DNA from 2 places in the uncultured Porticoccus sp. genome. Region 2 is predicted to be linked to the other one. Evidence: riboswitches for the same ligand, from Rfam matches in the RefSeq annotation. Region 2 holds a riboswitch; the other holds the start of a gene.
The links. A riboswitch is a leader RNA that binds a small molecule or an ion and turns the genes downstream of it on or off. The one in region 2 is predicted to bind cobalamin.
Positions count from the first base shown of each region.

Region 1: another riboswitch for cobalamin. It lies ahead of AACZ64_RS09075 (ribonucleoside-diphosphate reductase subunit alpha); the one in region 2 lies ahead of AACZ64_RS08010 (TonB-dependent receptor).

Region 1 covers NZ_CAXBHS010000008.1:124,789-132,461, reverse strand. Annotated here, with positions in the region: gene AACZ64_RS09090 (DUF4197 domain-containing protein) at 70-828, opposite strand; gene AACZ64_RS09085 (PepSY domain-containing protein) at 888-2,234, opposite strand; gene AACZ64_RS09080 (TonB-dependent receptor) at 2,243-4,558, opposite strand; cobalamin riboswitch at 4,733-4,963, shown strand; gene AACZ64_RS09075 (ribonucleoside-diphosphate reductase subunit alpha) at 5,089-7,673, shown strand, end outside.
Region 2 covers NZ_CAXBHS010000007.1:83,291-90,963, reverse strand. Annotated here, with positions in the region: gene AACZ64_RS08020 (ABC transporter substrate-binding protein) at 1-313, opposite strand, end outside; gene AACZ64_RS08015 (adenine nucleotide alpha hydrolase) at 328-1,023, opposite strand; gene AACZ64_RS08010 (TonB-dependent receptor) at 1,051-3,000, opposite strand; cobalamin riboswitch at 3,115-3,359, opposite strand; gene radA (DNA repair protein RadA) at 3,429-4,799, opposite strand; gene AACZ64_RS08000 (TonB-dependent receptor) at 4,874-6,931, opposite strand; gene AACZ64_RS07995 (DnaT-like ssDNA-binding domain-containing protein) at 7,062-7,673, shown strand, end outside.

The sequences.
Region 1 (7,673 bases), on a different contig from region 2:
GTGCATGAAAAAGGTTTATGGCCACGAAATCAGACGTATATTTTCATCGGCCATATTGCCGGGTTTGGTTCAGGGCTGGCCAAACAGTTTTTTCAACAGCGAGGTGGTTTGCTTGACCGGATTCTCGCGGATCGCCGCTTCTTCCCGCGCCAGATAATAGAAGATGCCGTCCATTCCCCCGTTTATCGTGTAGTCCGTCAAGTCGGCTTTGAGGTCGGGGACAAAGGGCAGGGTCTTGTATTTGCTGACAATCGCATCGTAAGTCTGTAGCGCGCCCACTTCTGCAAGGCTGGCTTCAATCACCGGGCGCATTTCCTCCGCGAGGGGGCCGCGCATTTTGTCACTGAAATAGCGGGTAGCGGCATCTTCCGAGCCACTGTAAATTTTCTTCGCATCGTCGATGGTCATGGCACTGATGGCATTGAGAAACATCGCCTTGGCCCGCGGTGTAGCCGCTTCGGCCGCCCGATTCAGTTTCATTTCAAGCTCCTGCAAACTGGCGCCCATCCCCACCTGCTCAAGAACACCTTTGGCCTGCTGAAGTTGTGGGGGCAATGGAATACGAATCGCGTCATCGAGGTAAAATCCATCCTGAGCCCCAAGCTGTGAAACCACATTACCGGCACCCACCCGTAACGCGTCTTTCAACCCTGCGGCAATTTCATCGCTGGAGAGCCCGGCCAGCCCACTGACCGGCGCAGCGGATTCTGTCGTGTTTCCCGTGTTGCCACCGAGTAATTCCTTACCGGCATCCCACCAGCTGGCGGCACTGACAGACAACGGTGTGACCACCAGTACAACACTCAACAAAACGGTATTTCTGTCCACGACACATCCTCATAAAAGCTACCAGGGGATACCAGATTAGCATGTCGATTCATCTGGTGTTACCGGATTTTTGTATCATCCCCAGGGCCCACAAGGCCCAACCATAGACGAGCGCCGGGCAAGTGACGCAACAACAGGGTTTCCAGTAGCCAGAGCAGCAGAAGCGATATCGCCAGCATGGGCAACAGCACCGCCAGAATGACAGTGATGGCGATAAACACACTTTTTGATGAGACCGCCGGCAGAGCCGCCGGAGCACCGAGCCCGAACGACGGTTTACGTTTCCGCCAGAGCACAACCCCACTGATGCCCAGAAAAACCAGCCCCAGTGCTGTGAGCGCGCCCAATAACTGGTTCAACCAGCCGAACAGCTGCCCTTCATGGGCGGCCACACCAATTCCGATAACCCGGTCGAGCCAGGGGCGCTCAGCAAAGGTCTGCACCTTCACCACATCGCCGGACTGGCCATCGAGCCAGGCATCTGCCCGCAACGGGCGGTTCTGGGACTGGGACTGGACTTTCCATAGGGCAGGATTCTGCTTATCCGTCGACAGCAATACCGGCGGGGCAAATTGCAGGGAGCTGGACGTGGCGAGGAGCGCTTCACTGAGATCTACACGCCCCGAGGGCATTGCACCATCGTGGTGGTGTTCCCGTGCCCGACTGATTGTCCAGTCCTGTTGCACCGGCCTGTCACCCCACTGCCGCAGCTCCTTGAAAGCGGTGCCCCACACCAGAGTCCAGGGTAAAGCAGTCATCAACAGGAATAGTACGAACATCGCCAGCCAGATACCGGTTACCACATGCAGGTCCCGCCAGAACAGGCGACCACCCCGGCCAAGGCGGGGATAAAGCACGCCGGCCAGACCACGGCCGTTGCGCGGCCACCACAGGTATAACCCTGTCAGCACCAGTACAACAGCCCAGCAACCGGCCAGTTCCACCAGGACGGAGCCCACCTTACCCGCCAGCAACTCCCCGTGAAAAGCTCGTACCTGCCGGATGAACTGGTCTTCCGCAACCACGCTATGCAGCACTTTCAGGCTGTAGGGGTGGACATACACAAGCCGCTGCCGGCCTTGATCAAGCACAGTAATGACGACGGCTTGATCATCCGCCTCCGGCAGTTGATAACTGGTAAAACCACTACCCGGAAACGCGGCCAGGGCCGCACCGATCTGGGCATCCGCGCTGCTGCGCTCGCCCGATACCACCAGATTCTGGTAGGGGCGATTGGCCAGCGCATCCAGTTGTGGCTTGAACAGGTAAATGGCCCCGGAGATCGATAGTGTCAGCACAAAGGGAATGCAGAACAGTCCGGCATAAAAATGCCAACGCCACAGGGTGCGATAAATGCTCATAGAGCGGTTGTTATGCGCCATCGTGCCCGCCTTGTTACCAGTCATACGCCTTGTTACCAGTCATAAGAGACATTGAAATACAGAGTTCGTGCAGGCCAGGGGTGGGCTACATAGGCGGTTTCATCGGTGACGTTATCCATGCCCAGGCCGAAGGCCAGGTGTTTATCCCAGCGAAAGCTGGTTTTCAATCCGAGGAACAGGTAGCGATCCTGGCCGCCGAATACCTGATCGGCCTTATCGCTGTTATCCAGTCGCCCGTAGCTGTCACTGGCGTATTGCAGGCTGCCACCGATATCCCAGCGATCGGTCATGTGGTAGGTGGCCAGCAGATTGCCACGCCATTTCGGCATACGCGGGAATACATTGCCGACGATGACGGGATCTGGAGCATTGTCGACGATTTCAGCATCGGTCCAGGCCATGTTGAAGCGCACATCCAGTTTCGGCAGCAGGAAGTCGGCGGCGTTGACAATAAACTCGGCGCCGCGGGTTCTCACCTCGTCCACCGGCACGAAAGTACGGATCGAGGAACCGCCCGGCAGAATCGTCGCCTGGGACTCGATCACGTCTTTGATGTTTTCCAAAAACAGGTTCAACCGCACATAACCCTGATCGATGGCCCGCTCGATCATGAAGTTATGGTGCAGACCCTCTTCCGGCTGTAAACCGGGATTGGCCTCACTGACCGCGTTGAAGGCCTGGAACTGGCTGAACAGTTCCTCAACGATGGGGAAGCGATAGGCCTTGGCGATGGAGTAGCGGAAGGCCCACAGGTCATCCGGGCGGAAACCCAGGGAAAATTTCGGGGAGAATTTCTCCTCGGAACGACTCGGCAGCTTGACCAGATCCAACCAGGGTGTCATGGCATCGTCGTCCGAAAAATAACCATCACTGCTTTTCCAGGATTCATAGCGCCCACCCAGAGAAGTGGACCAGTGCGCATCGATATCCCAGTTCAGCTGCAGGAACGCCGCGGCGATCCTGGTCTCCCCACCGCTACGGCTGGTGGCCCGGGTTCTGTCGCCGGCAACATAATTATCGGCGTTATAGACCGTGGTATTCAGTTCGTAGGTTTCGTAGCGCAGGCCCGTCACCCATTGCATGCCGTCCAGACCAAATTCATGCAAAGTGAATTTGAGATCGGCAGTTTGCCAACCGGTGTCGCCGTAATCCAGCACCTGTCCAGCCAGAGTATGGTCTGGGTGGGCAGGATTGAGGGCAGAGCTGCGGGTTTCATCCGCAATAATGGCAAAGTGGCTGAGATTGGTTTCCACTGACAGACTGTCGGTCAAATCTCCCTTCAGGCGCAACCCCACCGAAAGGCTGCGGCGCTCCTGCTCACTGACATTGAGTCGGCTGCCTGGGACAAAAAACGGCTCACCATTCTGAACTACGTGGCCGCCCCAGATAGTATTACCATCGATATCCCGTAAATAACTATTAGCGGAATCATTATCCGAACGGCGATCCTCGTAGGCCAGATTCAAGAGGGCAAACCAGTCACCAAGGTCATACCCGGCCTTGAACTTGTAGTTGTCAGTGGTGGTTTTAACCATCCCGGTATCACCGAAATACCACTGGTCTGCGCCTCTGTCGTCTTCGCCCCCTATTGCACCACTGACCGCAGTTGGTGCCAGCGAACCGCTGGTACTGCCATAGTAGAAAGACTGGGGCTGGGAATCGTTTTCCAGACGGTTGTAAGAGAGGTAAACACTGAGGTCGCCGATTTTGTCGCCGAAAGAAATAAAACCCTTGCGTCCCCACAGATCATCGTCGAAACCGTATTCATCAAAGGACTGGACAAAGGATGACCAATCCACATGAAACTCCCGTTGCTGGGGAATCGCCGTTTCGATCAACACCACACCACCCATGGCGTTGCCGCTGTGCTCGGCGGAAAACGGGCCATAAACCACTTCCACCTGGGCGATTTCGCTGGCCGACACCAGGGTCCAGCGCGGCGCGCCGTTCCAGCGTGACTCGAGAAAATAGTGCAGCGGCACGCCGTCTGCAAACACCATTGAGCGGCTGGTCTGGAACATGTTGGAACCGCGGATCCCCAGGGTACCGTTGGCATCGCCGATGAAGCGGCGACGAATCACCAGGCTGGGCTCGTATTTCACCAGATCTTCCGTGGTCGCCACGTTGATACTGGCCATATCCTCCCGAGTCAATACACTGGTTGGGTTGGTATAGCCCGCCTCGCGACTGGAAGGTTGTTTACCCCAGATTTTGACTTCTTCCAGGCTTGCCGCGGCGGTTTCCATGGCCACTTCGACGCCACCGTCTTCCGCGTGAGCAGAGATCACTGAAAGACAGAACAGGGATGGAAGGGCCAAGACAGAAGTCCAGCGAATTTCTTTTTTCATTTTCTCCCCAGCCCGAATCTAAATGAAAGTGATTCGAATTCAGGGGCAGCATAATTGGGGCTCACCGGCATCCAGTCAATGCGACAAATTGTCGCAGCCTTGGGCGGACGACCTAGACCATGGCATTCCATTCGCCAACGGACAGGAAACCACTTTACATGCACAAATACACAAGATATGCTCGTAAAAGCTGGTTGGATTGGCACATCTTGTGTTTGATGAGCCTTCCTGAAAAGGGAATCCGGTGAAAATCCGGAACTGACGCGCAGCGGTAATGGGGAACGAACGCGACATCGGCACCGCCGAGGCACTGTTCAATTGAACGGGAAGCCGTCGCCGTAGGCAGCGCAACTTCATGCGCAATGCCCCTGAGTCCGAAGACCTGCCAGCAAACAAGGCTTCAGTCTTCGCGATTCAGGACACCAGCTGCATACGGGGAACCAATGCCCCACCGTGCCGCCATGTTGTATTTTGTCCGTCCGCCGATTGGCGAAGCCTGAAGATTTCGCGCATAAATCGACAGGAATGACATGATGAACAGCCAACCCTTCACCCCTGGCGGGCAGGACACGCCGCCCCCACACGCTACAGACATACCGTTTAAAGTGATCAAGCGCACTGGCCAGGCCGTGCCCTTCGATGCCTCAAAAATCGCCATCGCCATGACCAGGGCCTTCCTTGCCGTAGAGGGCCAGGAAGCATCCGGTTCGGCGCGGGTCAAACAGACTGTCAACACCATTGCCCGGGAAATTATCGAACGCCTGCAAAAGCGACTACCGGCGGGCGGCAGTGTGCATATCGAAGAAATTCAGGATCTGGTGGAGCTGGGTCTGATGCGCAGTGAGTGCCACAAGGTGGCCCGCGCCTATGTGCTGTATCGGGAGCAACACCATCAGAACCGCAGTGCCGCTGGCCTTGCCACGCCCACTCATGCCGAACCCAGCGAACAACTGCCGGTTGTCGACAGCAGCGGCAAGAAGGTGATGCTGAACCTGACAGACATGGACCAGCGGGTACAGCGCGCCTGCCGGGGCATTGAGGATGTGGACGCCGACTATCTGGCTGCCCAGATTCGTCGCACCCTCTACGGGGGAATGAAAGCAGCGGAAGTGACCACTGCCATGGTGATGGCAACACGCCCTCTGATTGAAAAAGACCCGGGCTATTCCCACGCCTGTGCCCATCTGTTGCTGGAGCAGCTCTGGGAAGAAGTCATCCTGGCCCTTGATTGTCACCAGAGCCTGTCCGGCCATTATAGTGAACAGGACTATGCCGCCCTGTTTCAGGCGGGGATTCGCGGGGCCGTCGAGGCGGAACTGCTGGACGAGGCCATGCTCAACTTTGACCTGCAACGCCTCAGTGCCGCCCTGCAGCCGGAGCGCGACCGGCAGTTCACCTATCTGGGATTGCAGACCCTCTACGACCGCTACTTCCTGCACCGGGACAAACAGCGCCTGGAGCTGCCCCAGAGCTTCTACATGCGGGTAGCCATGGGTTTGGCACTGCAGGAGGATGATCCCGACCAGCGCGCCATCGAGTTCTATGAGGTGATGTCATGCTTTGATTACATGCCTTCCACCCCCACCCTGTTCAATGCCGGCACCCGGCACTCGCAGCTCTCTTCCTGCTACCTCACTACAGTTCCAGACGACCTGGACGGCATCTATGAGGGTATCCGGGACAATGCCATGCTCTCCAAATGGGCCGGTGGCCTGGGCAACGACTGGACCCGGGTGCGGGCTCTGGGTGCCCACATTCGCGGGACCAACGGCGAGTCCCAGGGCGTGGTGCCCTTTCTCAAGGTGGTGAACGACACCGCCGTGGCGGTCAATCAGGGCGGCAAGCGCAAAGGCGCCGTGTGCGCCTATCTGGAGAGCTGGCACCTGGACATCGAGGATTTTCTGGAGCTGCGCAAAAACACCGGCGACGAGCGTCGCCGCACCCACGACATGAATACCGCCAACTGGATTCCCGACCTGTTCATGAAGCGGGTGATCGAGGATCAGTCCTGGACACTGTTTTCACCAGAGGATGTGCCCGATTTACACGATCTCTGCGGCAAGACCTTTGAGGCGCGCTATTGCCATTACGAACAACTGGCCCGGGACGGCAAGCTCCCATTGCACAAAACCGTGCCCGCCACACAGCTGTGGCGAAAAATGTTGTCCATGCTGTTTGAAACCGGTCACCCCTGGATTACCTTCAAGGATCCCTGCAATATCCGCTCTCCCCAGCAACACCAGGGCGTGGTGCACTCCTCCAATCTGTGTACGGAAATCACCCTGAATACCAATGAGCGGGAAATCGCCGTTTGCAATCTCGGCTCTATCAATCTGCCCAACCACATTCGCGACGGCCGACTCGATCAGGCACATTTGGAACAGACGGTTTTCACTGCGGTTCGAATGCTCGACAACGTCATCGACATTAACTACTACGCTGTGGAAAAGGCCCGGCAATCGAATCTGAAACATCGCCCGGTGGGTCTCGGCCTGATGGGGTTCCAGGACGCGCTCTACGCCCTGAAGTTGCCCTACGCCAGCGTGGAAGCCGTGTATTTTGCCGACCAGTCCATGGAGCTGATCAGCTACCATGCGATCCGTGCCTCGGCGCTACTGGCGCAACAGCGCGGCCGCTACGAAAGCTATCAAGGATCCCTGTGGGATCAGAATGTACTGCCCATCGACTCCCTGAAATCGCTGGAACAACAGCGCGGCGACGAGTATTGCACCCTCGACAACTCCAGCCAACTGGACTGGCAGCCGGTGCGCGAACTGGTGGCCCGCCACGGTATGCGCAACTCGAATGTCATGGCCATTGCCCCCACTGCCACCATCTCCAATATTGTCGGTGTCACCCAGTCCATTGAGCCCACCTATCAGAACCTGTTCGTGAAATCCAACCTGTCCGGCGAATTCATGGTAATCAATCCCTGGCTGGTGAAAGCACTTAAGGAGCAGGATTTGTGGGACGAGGTGATGGTCAGTGACCTGAAATACTTCGACGGCTCCCTGGTGGATATCGACCGGGTGCCGGAGGAATTGAAAACCCGCTTCGCCACAGCCTTTGAAATCGACCCCCGCTGGCTGGTGGAGGCGGCGGCACGGCGCCAGAA
Region 2 (7,673 bases):
CGGGCAATTGACAGGCCATGTCGTTCACCTCACCGGCAGAGACCGCACAGACATCGCAAAGGGCCTGCGTGACGATCAAATCAGGGGCAAGCTGCCGTAGCACCGGCTCGTTCAGGCTGTACAGCGCCGTGTCCGTTTCCAGCTGGTCGCTCACCAGCGTATCAATCTCACTACTGGCAAGCCCCTTGGGAATCCTGGAGGCAGTCACCACGGGCAATCCCACCACGTCGGGTGGATAATCACACTCATGGGTGACCCCCACCAGGCTGTCGCGGAGGCCGATGCCACAGATGATCTCTGTGGCGCTGGGCAACAGCGAGACAATCCTCAAGCCACCACCGCCGTCAGGTCGGTGTAAACAAATCCCTCGCGGATGACTGTTTCACCCACGGCAACCCGTATCGGCCATTTGAACATCGGTCCACTCCAGGCAAAGCTGTGGAATTCACCATTCTCCCCACAGGGATCAACCGTTGCCGGTAACTTCGCCAGAAAATCCAGATCGAACGCGGCGCCCGCCAGTGACTGGGGCATCCTGGCGGGATCTAGGCAGGTGACAGCGGCCTGCAGGCCGCCGCTGATCATGGTCAGGGCCAACTGATCCGTCGGCGTGCCCCAGATTGGAAACAGCACGTCGAGTCCGGTCTGCGCCATACGGCTTTCGCGGTAGGCGCGAATGTCCTCCAGAAACAGATCGCCGAAGGCAATCGCATCCGGTACGAATCGCTGCATGGCTTCATCCAGCCCGGCACGCATGGCCTGCTCATACTGTTCGTTGCTGCACGGCCACGGCAGAGGAATTTCAACCAGCGGCAACCCGGCAGCCTGCGCCTGGGCGCGCACCAGGGTCAAGCGAACACCGTGGATGGCCGAGCGGGCAAATGCCTGATTGTAGGTGGTCAACAACCCGACAACCTCCACGGTGGGATCCCGCTGCAACTGATAAAGTGTCCAGGCGGAATCCTTGCCGCTGCTCCAAGACAACAACACCCGGGTTTTGCCGGGTCTGCTCAAATCGGTCACGACAACCTGCCCTCCTGATCCGGTGACTTATTGGTTGAAACTGTAGCGAACACCGACCATGGCGCCAAAACCGAGCGACTCATAGCCAAAAACTTCCTCATAATCCTCATCCAACAGATTTTCCAGCCGGGTATAAACGGTCAGTGATTTGCTCGCCTGATACTGGGCACTCAGATTCACCAGTGTATAGTCATCCAGCTCAACACGCGCCGAAGGCTGCGGCCAAGGCGGGAAATACTGGTCATCCTGGTGGCCATTGTACTGGGCATTGAGGACAATATTGAGGCGCTCGGCCACCTGCCAGTTCAGCGTGGTGCTACCGAGATGGCGCGGGCGGCGCAATTCATCCACATCCCGGCCGCCACTGTTAGGTTCGGTGGCATCCGTGTAGGTATAACTGCCCTTGAGGGACAGGGTCTGTGTCAGGCTGGCATCAAAGGTCAGCTCCACACCCTGCCGGTCGCTGTTACCATCGACATTTTCTGCGGTGAAGGCAAAGGCAACCGGATCATAGACAAACCCGTTGATTTCATTTTCCAGGCGGGCACGAAAATAGGTCAGGCCGAGCATCAAGCGGCCATCAAACAGCGACTGATCGACACCCATGTCCCAACTGGTGGATTTTTCCGGACGCAGATCGGGGTTGCCGATAAAGTTGGTATAGAAGCCAAAGCGCTCTGAAAAGGTGGGATTTTTCACCGCTGTGCCCCAGCTGGCACGCAAACGCGTGGCCGATTCGGGGATGCGGTAACTGGCATCAAAGCGCCGCGTGTAGGCATTCTGAAACTCGCTGTTGTCATCGTGACGCACACTGGCACCCAGGGTCAGGTCATCCCACAGCACCACCCGGTACTCCAGTGCCACACTGTCGGTTTCGCGGCTCTGGTTCTGATTCGGGTCGCCAAAGAGAATCGGGCCTCGCTGGCGGAAATCCTCGGTTTCCCGTTCCAGCAGCAGCGACAGGCGCTGGGCCTGCTCATCCCAACTGAAACTGGTGATATAGCTGTACTGTTTTTTTCGCGTGGCGTTCGAGCCAGTGCTCTCGCCATCGGTATAGTTTTCATTGTTGTGGCGGCTGACCGCCAGAGCGACCCGATGCTGCCAGCGATCATCCAGCAGGGACAAATCCGCCTGGGCGCGTATAAAACGCTGACGGAAATCCGACTCAAGATCGCCGTCCTCCGGCAAACCGGTGATCAGGTCATCAATGCCATCAAATTCATTTTCGCCCTCTGTCTGGCGGGCCGTCAGGGACAGTCCCAGGTTGTCCAGCGGTCGCCAGCCGGCATTAAGATTAAGGGTGCTGTTGCGATAACCGTCATCTTCACTGCCGGAACGGGAAATGTTGTCGCCGTCGGATGACAGGTGTGATCCACTGAGATTGAAGTGGGCCGTTCCGACACTGGCCCCGAGCGTAAAGCCGGTATGATTGATGCCGTGGCTACCGCCCTCGGAGAAGACCTGTGCCTGAAAGGGCTCCTCCGTCTGGCGGGTAATAATATTGATCACCCCCGCCACCGCATCGCTGCCCCAAAGGGCGCTCTGTGCACCGCGCACCACTTCGATCCGCTCGATTCCGGCGGTGGACATATGAGCCCAGTTAAATTCGTCGGCCTGGCCACCATCGTTCACTTCTACGCCATCCACCAACACCAGCACATGGTTGCCTTCGGCACCACGCATTCTCAACTGGGTCGTGGAACCGAGCGGGCCGCTTCGGTTGATGGCGACACCGGGCACATCGCGCAACAGGTCACTGACTACAGCGGCGCCACTGGTTTCGATATCCCGGGCGGAAATAACATGAATGGCGTTACCGGTCTGCTGCAACTGAACCGGTGCCAGAGACGCGGTGACCACGACCTCCTGAAGATTATTCTTACCGGTTTCAGCGTCAATTGCTGTTTCTGTGGCCTGAGCGCTGGCACAGGAAATGACAAGGAGTGCCAGGCAACTGGCGGAGGGACGTTTTTTCATTGACAGGTCTCCGGCGTTCGACCCCGAACGCGTGCTGAGTGAGATCAGTCCACGGAGTTATCATTGGCGATGGAACAGAAAAACTGTCGACACCAACGCAACCACACCCCGTGGTTCGTTTGCGTAGCGACAGGCCGGTCTCCGGACTCATGAGCGGTTTCCCCTGCCAGATCGCCTTCCCATGCATATGCACAGTGGCTGTGTGATCTGGCTTTTGAACCCGTACTGCGGGTTCACTCAATTACCGTTGCGGGGGCAGTGTCGGGTTTGCCTTTGACTGGCGTCATGTAGCGCACCGACTTCCCGTTTCACTCGACGCACTGAACGCTGCGTCGAGAACCTGTTGCCTAAGCAAGGTGGAGGAATTTACGCCCGGAGCCGGGCAAAGTCAATTTGGGTTTTGCATGAGAGACGCGGGCAGGGAGGCATTAGCCAAGGGCATCCAGCGCATCGGTCAGCTTGCGCACCGGTATCACCTCCATCCCCCTAATCGGCTGGCGAGGGGCATTGCCAAAGGGAATAATCGCTCGCGTGAAGCCGTGTTTGGCGGCCTCTCGCAGTCGTTCCTGACCGTTTTGCACCGGCCTGATCTCACCGGACAGCCCCACCTCACCGAAGACCACCAGATCGCGGGGCAGCGGATGGTCGCGGAAGCTGGAAATAACCGCCAGGATCAGCGCCAGATCGGCACTGGTCTCCAATACCTTGACACCACCCACCACATTCACAAAGACGTCCTGATCACCGACCATGATTCCGCCGTGACGGTGCAACACCGCCAGCAGCATCGCCAGGCGATTGTGCTCCAGCCCCACGGTCACGCGCCTCGGATTGCTCAGGTGACTGTCATCCACCAGCGCCTGCAGCTCCACCAACAGGGGCCGGGTGCCCTCCCAGACCACAATGACCACGCTGCCGGAAGCCACCTCATCACCCCGTTGTAAAAAGATGGCAGACGGGTTTGCCACTTCGCGCAGCCCCTTGTCGGTCATGGCAAACACGCCCAACTCATTGACCGCACCGAAACGATTTTTGTGACTGCGCAGGGTGCGAAAATGACTGTCGCTGGTCCCCTCTAACATCAGCGAGCAATCGATCATGTGTTCCAATACCTTGGGACCGGCCAGACTGCCATCCTTGGTGACATGACCCACCAGCAACAGCACTGTGCCCGTCTGTTTCGCGTAGCGAACCAGCATCGCGGCACATTCCCGCACCTGCGAAACGCTGCCGGGGGCCGAGGAGATTTCTTCAAGCTGCATGACTTGAATGGAATCAACCACCAGGATCTTCGGTTGCACTCGCGCGGCAGTGGCACAGACCGTTTCCACGGAGGTTTCCGCCATGATCTGCAACCGGTTGACCGGCAGACCCAGGCGATGGGCCCGCATGGCGACCTGTTGCGGGGATTCTTCACCGGTGACATAGAGCGCCACCTGACTCTCCGCCAGTTTGCAGAGGGTTTGCAGCAGCAAGGTGCTTTTGCCCGCGCCCGGCTCGCCACCCACCAGAATGCAGGATCCGGGCACCAGCCCACCACCCAGCACCAGATCCAGCTCCTGACTACCCGCGCTGATACGGGGAATATCGGCCAGATCGATTTCCGCCAGCGTGTTCACCACACCGTCGGCAGCCCCGGCAAAGCCACCGCCACTGCGGCTACCCGAGGTGACAACAGCGCCGAGACGCACTTCAGTCAACGTATTCCATGCACCGCAGTCGGGGCACTGCCCCTGCCATTTGGTGTAATCCGCACCACAGTCGTTACAAACATAGGCGGTGGTTTTCTTTCTGGCCAAGTAACAATCTCCCGAAAATGCTTTTCAGTCTACCATGTGATACCCCCCGATCAGGGGGTTTGACCGTGGGGATATCAGTGAAACTGCAGTGTGGCACGCAAAAATGTCCGCGTTTCAAAACGGTTGGCCTGCTTGAACTCGACGTAATCGCCACCGAGGTTCTGACCGATCAATTCCAGCTTCAGGTCAGCATTGCGCAGCGGGAACTGGCGGGCAATCCGCACATCAAGCCGTCGATAGGCATCGGTTTCGGAGCCCCACAGAATCCAGACCATATCGTCGAGATAGTAATAACCGGCACTCACCTGCCAGTGGCGACCGAAATCATGGGACATCAACAGACTGGCGGTATGGCGTGGTGTCGCTGACGTTTGATAGAGGCTGCGAAAGGCCATCGGCAAACTGGACTGATCAGCGTCGGCGTAAGCATAGGACAACCAGAAGCGAGTGCGATCGGATGCCAGCCAGCGCGCACCAGTTTCAAACCCGTCGATATCGGTACTGCCGCCATTGATGTCTAGGATTGCGCCCTGATTAAAAATTGATGCCACCTCCGGGTAAGCGGGATCCCAGACAAATTCAATCTCGTCTTCAAACTCTTCGCGGTAGAATTTCACCTCGGCGGTCAACCGCTCATCCAGCCAATTGCCGATATAACCCAATTCGTAACTGCGCAGCCGTTCTGCATCGATCGGCTCCGGTGCTATCTGAACAGTTTCGATCTCGGTACCGTCGTTCAGCCGCACGGCAATATTGTGAAAATTCTCCACCAGAAATGGTTGCCGCCAGCTCTCCGCAACCGAGACCCGGAACATATGTCCCTCAATCGGGGTGAAGTTCAGGCCCAACCGCCAGGACAGCTCACCGGGATTGATGTTGTTCTTTTCGTATATGGCACCGGCGTTCAACAACAGTTGATCAGTCAACCGGTACTCGATATTACCCTGCGCCCGATAGGTCTCCATGGCCTGCCACTCTTTTTGGCCGACGATTTCCAGGCTATTGACCATATCCTTGCGATAACCCAGGCCCCAGGCAATCCGGTAGCGCTGTCCATTTAACAGTTGCTGAAACTCGATATCGCGCCGGTTGACCTGATAGTCAAAGGTGCGACCAATCACCTCCTGTTCCTGTTGACCGGGGATCACCCCACCAATATCGGCGGGATCGACCCCCAGTAAGTCCGACAGTAGCCCGGCAGAAAATTTATCGTTTTCTTCACCGGAGCTGAAGCCGAACTGCAGATACCAGGCACTGCCAGGGTCCGTGGTGCGGGTCAGACGGAGGCTGCCATATTGCTCGCTGGCTTCCTTGGTGCCGACAGGATCCACAGAGACACCATTGCCGCCACGACCCCAGGGGCCCTCGGCGTAACCCAGTTGAAAATCCAGGGAAGTTTCAGGCGTCGCCTGAAAAGTCCCCTGAAAGCGACCGGAACGAGCGATCGACTCGTCATTGACACCGCGGAAGCCATCGGTGTTGAAGTAACTGAGGGAAGCCCGGTAATCCAATTGATCACCGCTATGGGCATAGCGTGCGGCAAGCAGACTGGTGTCGCGGCTGCCTGTCGTTGCGCTGAACCGCCAGCCGGGATTGTGGTAGGGTTTCTGGGTCACAATATTGATGACGCCAACGAAAGCATTGGAGCCGAAGGAAACACCCGCCGGACCGCGAACCACCTCTATCCGCTCAATGTCATCGACAGTGATTCCCAGCCGATCCCAATCCACCAGCCCAAACAGTGATCCCACCACCACACGACCGTCGAGCAAAACCTGCATACGCCGCGAGAGACCGTCGGACTGACCGTGATAGGTCACCGATGCATGGTGATCACGCCAGCTGAGTCCGACCTGAAAGCCCGGCACAAGGCGCAGCAAATCGGGAATTTCGATAAATCCGGACGCTTCAATCATGGATCGGTCAACAACCGAAACGGCCATGGAGGTATCGGTCACTGACTGGGGCAGTCGTGTGACAGACAAAGCCACCGGAATGTCTGCGATCAGATCATCCTCAGTATAACCCTCGACCGAAGCGGCCAATACCGGCAGCCATTTGAGCGACAACAGGACACAACAAAGCCAGCTTGCTGGTCGCCTTCCTACCAAACTGACCTGCTTCGGAACCATTCCATTGCCACCTTGCTGTTTGTTGTTTTTTTTGAAGCGCTATTGTAACGATGCGGCAACCACATAGAAAACCACCTCTGAGCGAATGCGACCGATAAACTTGCCCACCGCTTTCTGATAGAGTGTCAGCATGTCACTGCTCCCGGAAAAACCGCTCATTATTTCTCCCTCCCTGGCCGCTACCATTGGCCTGGAGGAGACAGTTTTACTGCAATTACTCAATGAGCTGATGTGTCATGGCAAGCCCGAACGGCAGGGCGACTACGAGTGGCTCAATATCGATAGCGGGCAACTGCAGAAATTTACCCCCTTTTGGTGTCTCGCTGACCTGCAACGAGTCGTCGGCAATCTTCGGGACAAGGGCATTCTGCTGGTAGCATCGCCCCCCCTGACCGAGGGCAATCTATTGCGCTTTGCCTTTAATGAGCAGTGTGCCGGCAATACCAATACAACGAAGCACGGCGAATTTCCCGCCACACTTCCGGCAACCCCGGCACACCAAAGTACCCGGCCCATACCCCCTGACTGGCGACCGGAAAATGACGTTCTGCAACAACTGGCCCAGTACAACATTCCAGCGGCGTTCATTGCCGACCAGTTGCCGGAGTTCATTACTTACTGGACGGAGCGTGGCGAGCCGCGCTACAGCTGGGGCTCAAAATTTATCAAGCATGTACTGCGTCTCTGGCGGGCACAGCAGACGGAAACGGCCAAGCGCGGTCAGGACACGCTTATGAGCCGG